3 regions of the Rhodococcoides fascians A25f genome follow, and region 2 is predicted to be linked to each of the others. Evidence: predicted binding sites of a transcription regulator. Region 2 holds the regulator's gene; each other region holds the start of a gene.
What was found. The regulator LexA, encoded in region 2, represses DNA repair genes until DNA is damaged. The targets are predictions, from matches to a motif close to CGAACANNTGTTCG.

Region 1 (4,283 bases), 2.5 Mb from region 2:
CAGCACAGCGCGACCCGAGGCCAACTCCCCCGGCACGGTCACCGTCACACGCTCGGACAAGGTTGATCACGCCCTGGGAGGGCCGATCATGACCGATGTACACACACCCAGCACTCGCAAGAGCGGACAAGATCGATCTCGGATCGACAAGTTCTTCGATATCACCGGCCGAGGCTCTTCGGTATCGCGTGAGATCCGCGGCGGCGTCACCACTTTCGTGGCGATGGCGTACCTGATCGTTCTCATTCCGCTGATCATCGGCGATGCCCGCGATGTCACGGGTGCGACTCTCGATGCGGCGCAACTGTCGACGATGGTCGCTCTGTCCGCCGGCCTGACGACGATCCTGATGGGCGTGGTCGGTAACGCACCGCTCGCCATGGCAGCGGGACTCGGTGTGACACCCATCGTGGTGTTCCAGGCCGCCCCGTACATGACGTGGCCGCAGGCAATGGGTCTGGTGGTGCTCGAGGGCGTGGTCATCGTCGTCTTCGCCCTCACCGGTATTCGGCAGCTCATCATGGACGCGATCCCCTTGGTGCTCAAGCAGGCGATCGGCGTCGGAATCGGCGCGTTCATCGCCCTCATCGGGCTGGTCGACGCCGGGTTCGTCGGCCACCACGAGGCGGCCGCAACCGCTGTCACCCTCGGCACTTTCGGCAAGCTCGCAGGCTGGCCGGTGTTCGTGTTCTGCGTCGGCCTGATCCTGATGATCATGCTGTTCGTTCGGAGAGTGCCCGGCGCGATGCTGATCGGCATCTTCGTCGCCACCAATCTTGCGATCATCCTGAACTCGGTGTTCGACATCGCCCCGGAGGCGTGGGGCCCGGTGGTGCCGAAGGTGCCCGATTCCATTGTCGCCACACCGCAATTCGACCTGCTCTTCAACGTCGACCTGTTCGGCGGGTTCGCTCGAGCCGGTGTCGTCACGGCCTCGGTGGTGCTGTTCACGCTCGTGCTCTCCGGTTTCTTCGACGCCATGGGCACCATCCTGGGCGTCGGCGAGGAAGCGGGCCTGGTCGACAAGCAGGGCAGGATGCCGGGATTGAGCCGCATCCTCACCGTCGACGGCATCGGTGCCATCGTCGGAGGTGCGATCAACGGATCCGCCAACACTGCCGTCGTCGAGTCCGCGGCCGGCGTCACCGAAGGTGCCCGAACCGGTCTTGCGAGCGTCGTCACCGGCGGACTGTTGACCAGCCTGATCTTCTTCACCCCGTTGGCCGGGGTGGTCCCCGTCGGTGCAGCAGCCCCCGCGCTGGTTCTGGTGGGCGCGCTGATGATGACGCACGTACGTAAGATCGACTGGGAGAACACCGAAATCGCGATCCCAGCCTTCCTGACCATCGTGCTGATGCCCTTCACGTACTCGATCACCGTGGGAGTCGCAGCGGGTGTCATCTCGTACACCCTGGTTCGCCTCGCCAAAGGCAAAGCACGCCAGACGCATTGGCTGCTGTACCTGATGTCGGGAATCTTCCTGGTCTACTTCGCCCTGCACCCCATCGAAGAAGCGTTGGGAATCTCGTAACGTGAAAGAGATCATCGATCGTCTGACCGCCTGGGACCACGCCGGTGTTCCCTACGCGGTGGCGACGGTCATCGCGGTATCCGGAAGTGCTCCACGGCTTCCGGGTGCCGCGATGGCGGTCTGCGCCGACGGAGAGGCCGTCGGCAGCGTCTCCGGTGGCTGCGTCGAAGGCGCGGTGTACGAGCTGTGCCTGCAGGTACTCGAGACCGGTGAGTCCAAGCGAGAGTCGTTCGGCTACAGCGATATCGACGCTTTTGCGGTCGGCTTGACCTGCGGGGGAGTGATCGAGGTGTTCGTGCGCCTCGGCCCTCCGCGGGCCGTGCTCGCCGCCATCGCGTCGGATAGCGCGGTGGCCACGGTGACGATGCTCGACGGCTCCGGGCAGTCGCTCGCCGTCTCGTCCTCGGCGACCATGGGTACGACCGGTTTTTCCGACGTCGACGCAGTGGTCGTGGGTGAGGCGCTGGCGATGTTGGACTCCGGGGGCACCGGCATCCGGTCGGTGCGGTGCCGGCCGGACCTCGACGTGTTCGTACAGTCCTACGCAACCGCCCCGCGGCTGCTGATCTTCGGGGCCATCGACTACGCCGGCGCACTCGCCCGGGTGGGCAAGTTCCTGGGGTATCACGTGACGGTGTGCGATGCGCGGCCAGTATTTGCTACTACTGCAAGGTTTCCCGACGCCGACGAGGTGATCACCGAATGGCCGCACAGCTATCTGGCGCGGACGGCCGTCGATGCCCGAACGGTGATCTGTGTACTCACCCATGACGCCAAATTCGATGTGCCGCTACTCGAGGTCGCTTTGCGACTGCCGGTGGCGTTCGTAGGGGCAATGGGATCGCGTCGGACTCACGACGATCGCGCGGCCCGGTTGCGTGACGTCGGGTTGACCGAGCAGGAGCTCGCACGCTTGAAATCGCCGATCGGCTTGGACCTGGGTGCGAGAACTCCGGAGGAAACTGCGCTGGCTATCGCGTCAGAATTCGTGGCCGTGCGACGCGGGGGTAGTGCGTTGCCACTGACACGAACAGCGGGCCCAATCCACCACGACGAGGCGAATGCCAAATACGCTTAGGTACGCTGGTTCTCATCATGGCGTGCGCTTGCGTGAAGGGATCGAAGTTGATTCGCGACCTGCCTCGGTACCGACAACTGAACCTTGTGAGCGTTGCTCTTCTCGGCACCATGGCTGCGATCGCCACGCTTCAGGCACTCGACCCGACCCATGTCGGTCGGCTACTCGCGCATGCGGCAATCCTCGTCTCCGTGGGCGCAGCCATTGTGTTCGGTGTCCACCACAGTGGCCGCAAGCCCACCTGGCTACTACCTCGCACGGCGCTCGCCTGCTTCACGTTCGGATGCTTGGCATCACTCGTCGCCGGAAATTACCTCCCAGCCACGACTGGCGCAATCATGGCGGTCATCGCCCCGATGTTGTTGACCGACGAACGGTGGAACCGGCTCTTCCGGTTTCGGTTCGAATCACTCTGATCGAGGTAGGACGGGTGATACCCCCAGTTCAGAGGTGTAGTTGCGAACATCCCGGATTCGCTCCAGCGTTCTTGTCGGTGGGTCGGGTTACTGTTCATTCTGTTCGAACATGCGTTCTTGTTTCGGGTCACCGGGGGGTGAATGGGGATGGCAGTACCGACTGTGTCACTGGAGGCGTTGACCGCTGCCGCGCGTGTGGAAAATCGTCAGGCCGCCCGCAAGATCAACGCCTGCTACCGCGTGCACTGCGACTGGATCACCCTCGATTCCAAGCACAAGCACTACAGCCGGTACGGACGCACCGAGATGGCAGTGGCGTTGGGATGCTCCGCCACCGTTGCCGAATCGTACGTCTCCGTGGGCGTCGCCTTACACACCCGACTTCCATTGCTGCGGTCCGCATTCGAGGCCGGGGAAATCGACCTCCCCCGAGTGCGGACGGTGTGCCGGATCCTCGACAACCTATCCGACGAGATCGTGAACATGGTCGAGGACGAGATCGTCGAGGCCGCACGCAGGTCGTCACCGGGTCCCCTCGAGAAGGAGATCTGGGACATCCTGCTGCGGGTCGCGCCCGAGGAAGCGGCAGCACTACGGGAATTCGCGAAGAAGTTCCGCACCGTCACCTACAGCCCCGCCGGAGAACTCACCCGCATCCGAGCCGAGCTGACCGGCCCCGAGGCCGCCGCCGCATGGCAACTCCTCGAAGAAATGGCCGACACCCTCTGCCCGAAAGACCCCCGCGGCAAGAAAGAACGCCTGTGCGATGCGTTCATGGCCCGCATGCACGGCGAACCCCGCCTGGCATGCCTGTGCCGACGCGACGACTGCCCGAAAAAAGATGCAGCATTGCCCGATCGCCGGGTGCCGCTGACGATGATCACCGTCGACATCGCCACCCTCATCGGACTACTCGCCAACCCGGCATACCTGGCCGGTCATGGATCGATCGACCCCGATCTCGCGCGGGAGTTGGCGCGGAACAGTCAGTGGCAGATCCTGCTCACCGAAGCAGTCACCCTCGCCGAGAAACTGGGACTGGCGGTGCAGAACCCGGAAACCGGGGAATGGGAACGACGCTCGGACAGCGAGAAGACAGGGGCGGCAACAGGACCCGAGACGGAAACAGCGACGGAACCAGACGCCGACGCCGACGGAGATACAGACACTGACGCTGACGCAGACAGAGACGAAGGCGTGGACTGGGCTGCTGATGCCGATGCTGCAACGGCTGCTCACGGCGATGGTGGAATGGGGT
Region 2 (4,283 bases):
GGGCCGACTGGAGTCGACTGTTACCCGTGATGTCGGCGGACAGAAGGTCACCGGGTACCCGGCGTTGGTGCCCGAAGGACCGGGCGTCGCAGTTCGAGTCCTGAGCACCCCCGCCCAACAGCGAGCAGCGATGCGCGCCGGAACACGGACGTTACTGTTGTCGACGGCACCGAAAGGTACCAAAGCGCTGCTGGCCGGTCTCCCGACTGCCGAACGCCTTGCCCTCGGCCAGAATCCGTACGGCGGTGTCGACGCGCTCCTCGAGGAATGCCGAGTTCTCGCGGTCGAGGAAGCAATGGACGCACACGGTGGACCTGTTCGAGATCCGGAGGCTTTCGAGAAACTTCGAGCATCGGTCAATGCCGAGGTTCCACAGCGCACCGCGGCGGTACTGGCCCTCGTACGCCCTGTATTGACTGCAGCTCTTGCCGTATCGGGGCAATTGCAGACGGCATCGGGTGAGCCCGCCGAGGATGTACGCGAACAGCTCGAAGGATTGGTCTTTCGGGGCTTCGTCACCGAATTCGGTTCTCGCAGACTGGCAGATCTGCCGCGATATCTCGCTGCAGCGACCAAGAGGTTGGCCACGCTTCCGAGCAGCGCAGGCCGTGATGCGGCTGCGATGGACGTACTCGACCGCGTCTACGCGTCGTACGGACGGCTGCTGGATTCGCTTCCGGAAAACCGGAAGAACAGCGCTGGTGTGCAGGAGCTGTTCTGGATGATCGAAGAATTGCGGGTAGGGCTGTTCGCCCAAGGAATTCGGACTGCATATCCGGTCTCGGAGAAGCGCATCGAGAAGGCGATCTCCGATCAAGCGCGCTGACGTGCGGAACCGTCAGTCGATGTCGGCAGACTCTCGGTGCTTGCGTAGCTCATGTATTTCCTTCTCGAAATCCTCGGCCGAGCTGAACGAGCGATACACGGACGCGAACCGCAGATATGCGACCTCATCGAGGTCGCGCAGCGGACCGAGAATAGCCAACCCCACCTCGTTGCTGGGAATTTCGGCGGAACCGGCGGCGCGGATGGCGTCTTCCACCTGTTGAGCCAAGAGATTCAACGCGTCGTTGTCGACATCTCTGCCCTGGCACGCCCTGCGCACTCCCTTGACGACCTTCTCACGGCTGAACGGTTCGGTGACACCGCTGCGCTTCACGACAGCGAGCACTGCAGCCTCGACGGTCGTGAATCGCCGACCGCATTCCGGGCAGGAGCGACGACGCCGAATTGCCTGCCCCTCGTCCATTTCACGCGAATCGACCACGCGTGAGTCGGGATGCCTGCAGAACGGGCAATGCATGAAGGAGCCTCCGTCGTAGCCGATGCGCCGACGTCGAACATACGTGTCGGGGCAGTCAGTCGAGGATACTCAGTCATGGGCGGGTGCGATGGGGCCGGTGGTCATCTACCGGGCGCATACTCGACTACAGCTCCGTCGTGAACCTCGACCACACCCGCCGGCTGCACCCCTGCGTCGGCCGACGCAGCTCGTAGGTTCGCGATTCCGATCAGGCCACCGGCAACGACGACGACGGCAAGCACCCACAGCACGAGCGATCGCATCCGGACCGGCTGGCCGGCGAAGTGCGCCGAGGTCTCGTCGAATTCGCGATCGGCGGCCTCCCGGTCGGTGACGTCGGTCCAGGACGGCTCCAGAACCGGCAGGCATGGAGTCGTTCGCGCACCGCGCGTCGCGATGGAACTCCGCAGCGCGGGACGAGCACGGCGACGACGCTCGACGACAGTGGACCGGGTACGGACACCTGCGGTGGTGGGGCGATCGGTGGTGATGGTCATCGGAACCTCGTCTTCGCTCGTTGGATCGATTGTTCGATCAGGCGTTCGATGGACGCTTGTTCGAAGTTCTATCACGAGGCTCCGACAAAGTCTGTAGAAAACGCGACACGAGTCGAACAGATGTTTGATTCAACAGCTGATACACGCTAGATTCGTGTCAGAAACCACACGCCACACGAGTCGACACCATCAACTCCAGTCCGCGCAGACCGAACCACGCAGACCGGATCCAGGACATCAGCAGGAGGCCGACAGCATGAAGGACCAGACCTCGACGAGGTCGACCACGGGTTCCAAGACGACGGGTTCCAAGACGACCGCTTCCGCGCCCGCGAAGGCCGCAGCAGGGAAGCCTGCCGCGGAACCGACGCCCAAGGCCATGGAAGTCGGCACCGACATCAGCGCCGGCCTGACGGAGCGACAGCGAAAGGTACTCGAGGTCATTCGAGCTTCGGTGACCGAGCGCGGCTACCCGCCCAGCATTCGTGAGATCGGTGACGCCGTCGGCCTGACGTCGACGTCGTCCGTTGCCCATCAGTTACGCACTCTGGAGCGGAAGGGATTCCTACGGCGCGACGCCAATCGCCCGCGCGCGGTCGACGTTCGCGGCCTCGACGAGGTGCAGGCCGATCAAGCTGCTGCTGCGGTCGACGGTTCGTCCGAGGAACAGGACCGCCTACCGACCCCCACGTTCGTGCCGGTTCTGGGACGAATCGCAGCCGGTGGACCGATCCTGGCCGAAGAGGCCGTCGAGGATGTCTTTCCACTCCCCCGCGAATTGGTCGGTCAGGGTTCGCTGTTCCTGCTCAAGGTCGTCGGCGAGTCGATGATCGATGCAGCGATCTGCGACGGTGACTGGGTCGTGGTCCGTCAGCAGTCCGTGGCCGACAACGGAGACATCGTGGCCGCGATGATCGACGGCGAGGCCACCGTCAAGACGTTCAAGCGGTCGAAGGGCGAGGTGTGGCTGCTGCCGCACAACCCGCTGTTCGAGCCGATTCCGGGTAACAACGCTGCCATCCTCGGCAAGGTCGTCACCGTGATGCGCAAGCTGTAGGGCGACGTCTCTGCAGTGACACGCGAAGGGCCGCAGCACATTGTGCTGCGGCCCTTCGCGTTCGTCGGATCAGCAGATCAGAGGTTCAATCCGCGGCCGATGATCTCTTTCATGATCTCGGTGGTGCCGCCGTAGATCGTCTGGACACGAGAGTCCATGTAGGCCTTGGCGATCGGGTATTCCTTCATGTAGCCGTAGCCGCCGTGCAACTGCAGGCACCGGTCGATCAGCTTGACCTGATTTTCGGTGGTCCACCACTTGGCCATGGCGGCTTCCTGGACGGTCAAGGTGCCCGCGTTGAGCAGTTCGATGAACTTGTCCACCATGATGCGGGTGGCGGTGGTCTCGGTTGCCAACTCCGCCAACACGAAGCGGGTGTTCTGGAACTTTCCGATCGACTTGCCGAACGCCTTGCGATCGCGGCAGTACTGAATTGTCATGTCCAGCGCCGATTCCATGGCCGCAGCGGCGACAACAGCGATCGAGAGCCGTTCCTGGGGAAGATTCTGCATGAGGTAGATGAAGCCCATGCCTTCTTCACCGAGCAGGTTGGCCGCGGGCACGCGAACGTCGGTGAAGCTGAGTTCGGCTGTGTCCTGGGCCTTCATCCCGATCTTGTCGAGATTGCGGCCGCGCTCGAAACCGGGCATGTCGCGCTCTACGACCAGCAGACTGAAGCCCTGAGCACCCTTCTCCGGGTCGGTGCAGGCGACGACGATGATCAGATCGGCGTTGATTCCGTTGGTGATGAACGTCTTCGATCCGTTCAGCACCCAGTCGTCACCGTCGCGAACGGCCTTGGTCTTGATGCCCTGCAGGTCGCTTCCGGTACCCGGCTCGGTCATGGCGATCGCGGTGATCAGCTCACCCGAGCAGAATCCGGGGAGCCAACGCTGCTTCTGCTCGTCGTTGGCCAGCTCGATCAGATACGGCGCGACGACGTCGTTGTGCAGGGTGAAGCCGATGCCGCTGTAGCCGCCGCGAGTGGTTTCCTCGGTGACGATGGCGTTGTACCGAAAGTCCTTGACGCCGCCGCCGCCGAACTCCTCCGGTGCAGCCGTTCCGAGGAAGCCCTGCTTACCGGCCTCGACCCAGACGCCGCGGTCGACGATGTTCTGCTCTTCCCACTTCGCGTGATTGGGGGCTACGTGCTGTTCGAGAAACTTCCGGTACGACTCCCGGAACAGCTCGTGCTCGGGCTCGAAAAGTGTGCGTTCCACGCAGATCTCCTTGTTCGGTGCATACCGACGTCTACCTGTGAACGGTGTCATTCGCGGTCGTCGGTACGACTGACGTCACGTTCCAACAGTACGTTCGGGGTGCAGCGAAGGTCGATGACCAAAACGTGCGCGATCCGTGACCGCCCCCGCTAGGTCCGCCGGTCGGCGGTACTTTTCGCGAGCGCCGAGACGATCGGATAGCCCAG
Region 3 (4,283 bases), 820 kb from region 2:
GCACCCAGAGTTGGGCGGGATCGAAGTTCAGGGAGTATTGGGCAGTACCGACGCACCGGTGTCCACCCTGACGTCCTACCGCAGCGCCTTTCCGCCGATCGACGACTACGCATTCCTTTCGGACTGCGAGACCACCTGTCTGATCGCGCGAAACGGATCCGTCGAGTGGATGTGCGTGCCCCGGCCGGACTCCCCCAGCATCTTCGGAGCGATTCTCGATCGCAGTGCCGGCCACTTTCGCGTCGGCCCGTACGGTCAGTCGGTCCCCGCGGCGCGGCGCTATCTGCCCGGCGGTCTGATCGTCGAGACCACGTGGCAGACCGAGACCGGCTGGTTGATCGTGCGCGACGCCCTCATCATGGGACCGTGGCACAACACCGATCAACGCTCTCGCACCCACAAGCGCGCACCGAGCGACTGGGATGCCGAACATATACTGCTGCGCACCATCAAATGTGTCAGCGGCACAGTCGAATTGGAGATGAGCTGCGAGCCGGCCTTCGATTACCACCGGGCACCCGCGAACTGGGAGTACACCGGCAAGGTGTACGAGGAGACCACCGCAACCTGCGAGGCGAGCGCGGACGGTGACCAGCCCACGCTGAAGTTGACCACCAATCTTCGGATCGGCATCGAGGGCCGTGAGGCTCGGGCCCGAACCCGAATGACCGAGGGCGACAATGTTTTCGTCGCTCTGTCCTGGTCCGACCTTCCTGCGCCGCAAACCTTCGAGGAAGCAGCGGAGAAGATGTGGCGCACCTCCGAATGTTGGCGGCAGTGGATCACCATCGGCCGGTTCCCCGACCACCCGTGGCGGGGCTACCTGCAGCGCAGCGCGTTGACACTCAAGGGCCTGACCTACGCGCCCACCGGTGCCCTGCTGGCGGCATCGACCACGTCGCTCCCGGAAACACCGGGCGGAGAACGTAACTGGGACTACCGCTACACCTGGGTCCGCGATTCGACGTTCGCACTGTGGGGCCTCTACACGCTCGGACTGGACCGTGAAGCCAACGACTTCTTCGCGTTCATGTCGGACGTGGCGACGACGGCGAACGGGGAGGTCAATCCGCTGCAGGTGATGTACGGCATCGGCGGCGAGAAGACCCTCGACGAGAGCGAGCTACCGCACCTGTCCGGATACGACGGCGCGCGGCCGGTACGCATCGGCAACGGGGCCTACGACCAAGAGCAGCACGACATCTGGGGCACCATGCTCGACTCGGTGTACCTGCACGTGAAGTCACGTGAGCACGTCCCGGAATTCCTGTGGCCGCTACTCAAACGTCAGGTCGAGGAAGCGATCGCCAACTGGCGCAAACCGGACCGTGGCATCTGGGAGGTGCGCGGCGAACCGCAGCACTTCACGTCCTCGAAGCTCATGTGTTGGGTCGCGCTCGATCGCGGTGCCAAGCTCGCCGACATCCATGGCGAGCAGGACTACTCGGACCAGTGGAACGAGATCGCGGACGAGATCAAGGCCGACATTCTCGAAAACGGCACCGACTCACGCGGAGTGCTGACGCAGCGCTACGGCGACCCGTCGCTGGACGCGTCGTTGCTGCTGGCACCGCTGCTGCGATTCCTGCCGGCCGACGACGAGCGAATCCGTGCCACGGTGCTCGCCATCGCCGACGAGTTGACCGAGGACGGATTGGTTCTGCGCTACCGAACCGACACCACCGACGACGGCTTGGCCGGCGAGGAAGGAACGTTCACGATCTGCTCGTTCTGGCTGGTCTCTGCCCTGGTGGAAATCGGCGAACTGCCCCGCGCGAAGCACCTCTGCGAACGTCTACTCGGCTACGCGAGCCCGCTCAAGCTCTACGCCGAGGAGATCGACCACCGCACCGGCCGTCACCTCGGCAACTTCCCGCAGGCGTTCACCCACCTTGCCCTCATCAACGCAGTAGTGCACGTCATCCGGGCCGAAGAAGCCCAGGCGTCCGGACACTTCCAGCCCGCCCACGCCAACCCCTGACCGGGAAGTTCGGTAGTCGCTGCGTGTGGTTTCAGCGGCCGAGTTGTCTCGCCCATTCGGCGATCAACTCGGCCGCGGGCTTGGCCTGAGCGCGGCGATGGCCGGTCCCGGCCCACATCGACAGTCCCGACGGGTCGCCCGCTGCTGCGGCCTTCGCGCGCATCGGCGCGGTCAGGTAGTGCAGATCGGGATACGCCAGCGGAGCGGCATCGGAGTTCGCGTGCATGAACTCGTTCACCAGACCCCGCGCGGGACGGCCGGAGAAGGCCCTCGTCACTGCCGTGTTCGGAGCCAGTGTCAGCTGTTCGCGGTGCACTGGTTTGGTGCCGGCCTCAGGCGTGTTCAGTAAGGCCGTCCCGAGCTGCGCGGCATGGGCTGCACCCGAATCCAGCAGTGGCGCAATGTCATTGCCGTCCATCAATCCGCCGGCTGCGATGCGAGGGAGTTCCGAGATCTCGCGGACCGCAACGAGCAGTTCGGCCAACGGCTCGTCCGGGGCCGACCCGTCGAACGTACCTCGATGCCCACCGGCTTCGGGCCCCTGCACAACGAGAGCGTCGACGCCGTTGGCGGTGGCCACCGACGCGTCGGACGCGGTGGCGACGGTGGCCCACACCTCCGTCCCGACTGCGTGCAGTTGGGCTACCTCGTCCGCATCGAACGTCGCGAATGTGCTCGAGACCAGCGGTACCGGATGCTCGAGCAGCCAAGCGAACTTCTCGGCGTAGAAGTCGTCTCGTCGCAGCAGCTCCCCTGGTTCGGCATCGAACCGCTCGAACCAGGACGCCAGGTGTTCGGCATAGGACGCCACGTCGGCACCGGACGGCTCCTCCGGCAGAAAGAGGTTGACACCGAACGGCAGTCCTCGAACCGAATCGATCTGCGCTGCAAAGGCTTCAGGTGTCAGTAATGCGCCCGCGATCATGCCGAGCCCACCCGCCTCCGAGACCGCGCGAGCCAGTTCGGGAGTACTCGGGCCACCCGCCATGGGCGCACCGACGACGGGCACACGGAGCTGCTTCAAGATCGGCGTAGTCACAGGTTCGAAATGTACTCGCCGGCCACGGCCTCGTCTGTCGCACCCGACATGCGTCCGCTACCACACGCCACCGACAGAATCGCGATATCGAATCTTTTTGCAGGGCAATAGTTTTCGATTCGACTATCATTGCTAGTCGAACGCATGTTCGATACACTAACCCCCATGACCACCGCGATCTGGCAACTGAGCGAGAGCGAACTCCTCGCCGACGCCACCGCGGCCTCCCACCAAATCCAACTCCTCGAAGCCCGACGTATCGCCCTCGTCGCGGAAATCGACACCCGCGTGAGCCGCGAGAAACTCGGATTCCCCGGCCCCGCCGGCTGGCTGACCTCCACCACCCTGCTCACCCCCAGCAAAGCCACCAAGATCGTCGCCCTCGCCCGCGGACTGAAAAACTTCCCCGACATCGCCGACGCCGTGAACACCGCCAGCATCTCCGTCGACCATGCCGCCCTGATCCTCACCTTCGCCGAAACACCACCGAAGAACCTCCCGCAAGAAGGCCAGGACGTTGCCAGAGCAGCATTGCTGACCGCCGCCACCGGACCCGACGCCCGCACCGGGCCACTGCGCGCAGCGATCACCAAACTCGAGGACACCTACGGCAGCAAGAAACCACCCGACGACACCGACCGCAACGAACTCTTCGCCTCCACAACCCTCAACGGGCGATTGGTGCTCAAGGCCGACTTCGACGCTGTCACCGGAGAAAAACTGCTCACCGCACTCTCACCCCTGACCGAACCCCAGCCCGCCGCCGACGGCACCCAAGACGAACGCAGCCCCGCCCGGCGGCGAGCCGACGCCTTCGGACACATCCTCGACCGCTACCTCGCCTCCAGCAACCGACCCACCGAAGGCGGCGAAAAGCCGCACGTCAACCTGCACATCAGCCTGCGCGACCTCACCAACCTCCGCCGAGGCCAGGACGACGGCAACGGCAACGGCAGCACTGCAACCGAATCCGACTGCAGCAGTGGTAATGGCGACGGCGTCGACAGCAGCGGCAGCGATGGTTGTGCCAGTGGCAGCGGCGATGGTTGCGACAACGACAGCCGGTCAGCCACCACCGATCGCGGCGCGTATCGCGACTTGTTCGGCGACGGCACCACCGTCGGGTGGCTGCCCTGGATGGGACCGCTCACCCGCGAGACCTCCCGGCAACTGGCCTGCGACTGCATCCTCACCGCCATCGTCATGGACGAGAACGGTTCCCCGATCAACCTTGCCCGCACCGCCCGCACCGTCACCGCCAAA

Region 1: BH93_RS26565 (HNH endonuclease signature motif containing protein) is a predicted target of LexA. The motif match lies at 3,130-3,143, and genes of this name have one in related genera.
Region 3: BH93_RS11130 (HNH endonuclease signature motif containing protein) is a predicted target of LexA. The motif match lies at 3,158-3,171, and genes of this name have one in related genera.

Annotation. Positions count from the first base shown of each region.
Region 1 is NZ_CP049744.1:5,650,306-5,654,588, forward strand. Features, by position in the region: gene BH93_RS26550 (NCS2 family permease) at 89-1,531, shown strand; gene BH93_RS26555 (XdhC family protein) at 1,533-2,609, shown strand; gene BH93_RS26560 (hypothetical protein) at 2,696-3,025, shown strand; gene BH93_RS26565 (HNH endonuclease signature motif containing protein) at 3,173-4,283, shown strand, end outside.
Region 2 is NZ_CP049744.1:3,173,371-3,177,653, forward strand. Features, by position in the region: gene hrpA (ATP-dependent RNA helicase HrpA) at 1-826, shown strand, start outside; gene nrdR (transcriptional regulator NrdR) at 839-1,303, opposite strand; gene BH93_RS14905 (hypothetical protein) at 1,405-1,800, opposite strand; gene lexA (transcriptional repressor LexA) at 2,180-2,857, shown strand; gene BH93_RS14915 (acyl-CoA dehydrogenase family protein) at 2,935-4,077, opposite strand; gene BH93_RS14920 (uracil-xanthine permease family protein) at 4,227-4,283, opposite strand, start outside.
Region 3 is NZ_CP049744.1:2,349,294-2,353,576, reverse strand. Features, by position in the region: gene BH93_RS11140 (glycoside hydrolase family 15 protein) at 1-1,981, shown strand, start outside; gene BH93_RS11135 (nitronate monooxygenase) at 2,013-3,020, opposite strand; gene BH93_RS11130 (HNH endonuclease signature motif containing protein) at 3,186-4,283, shown strand, end outside.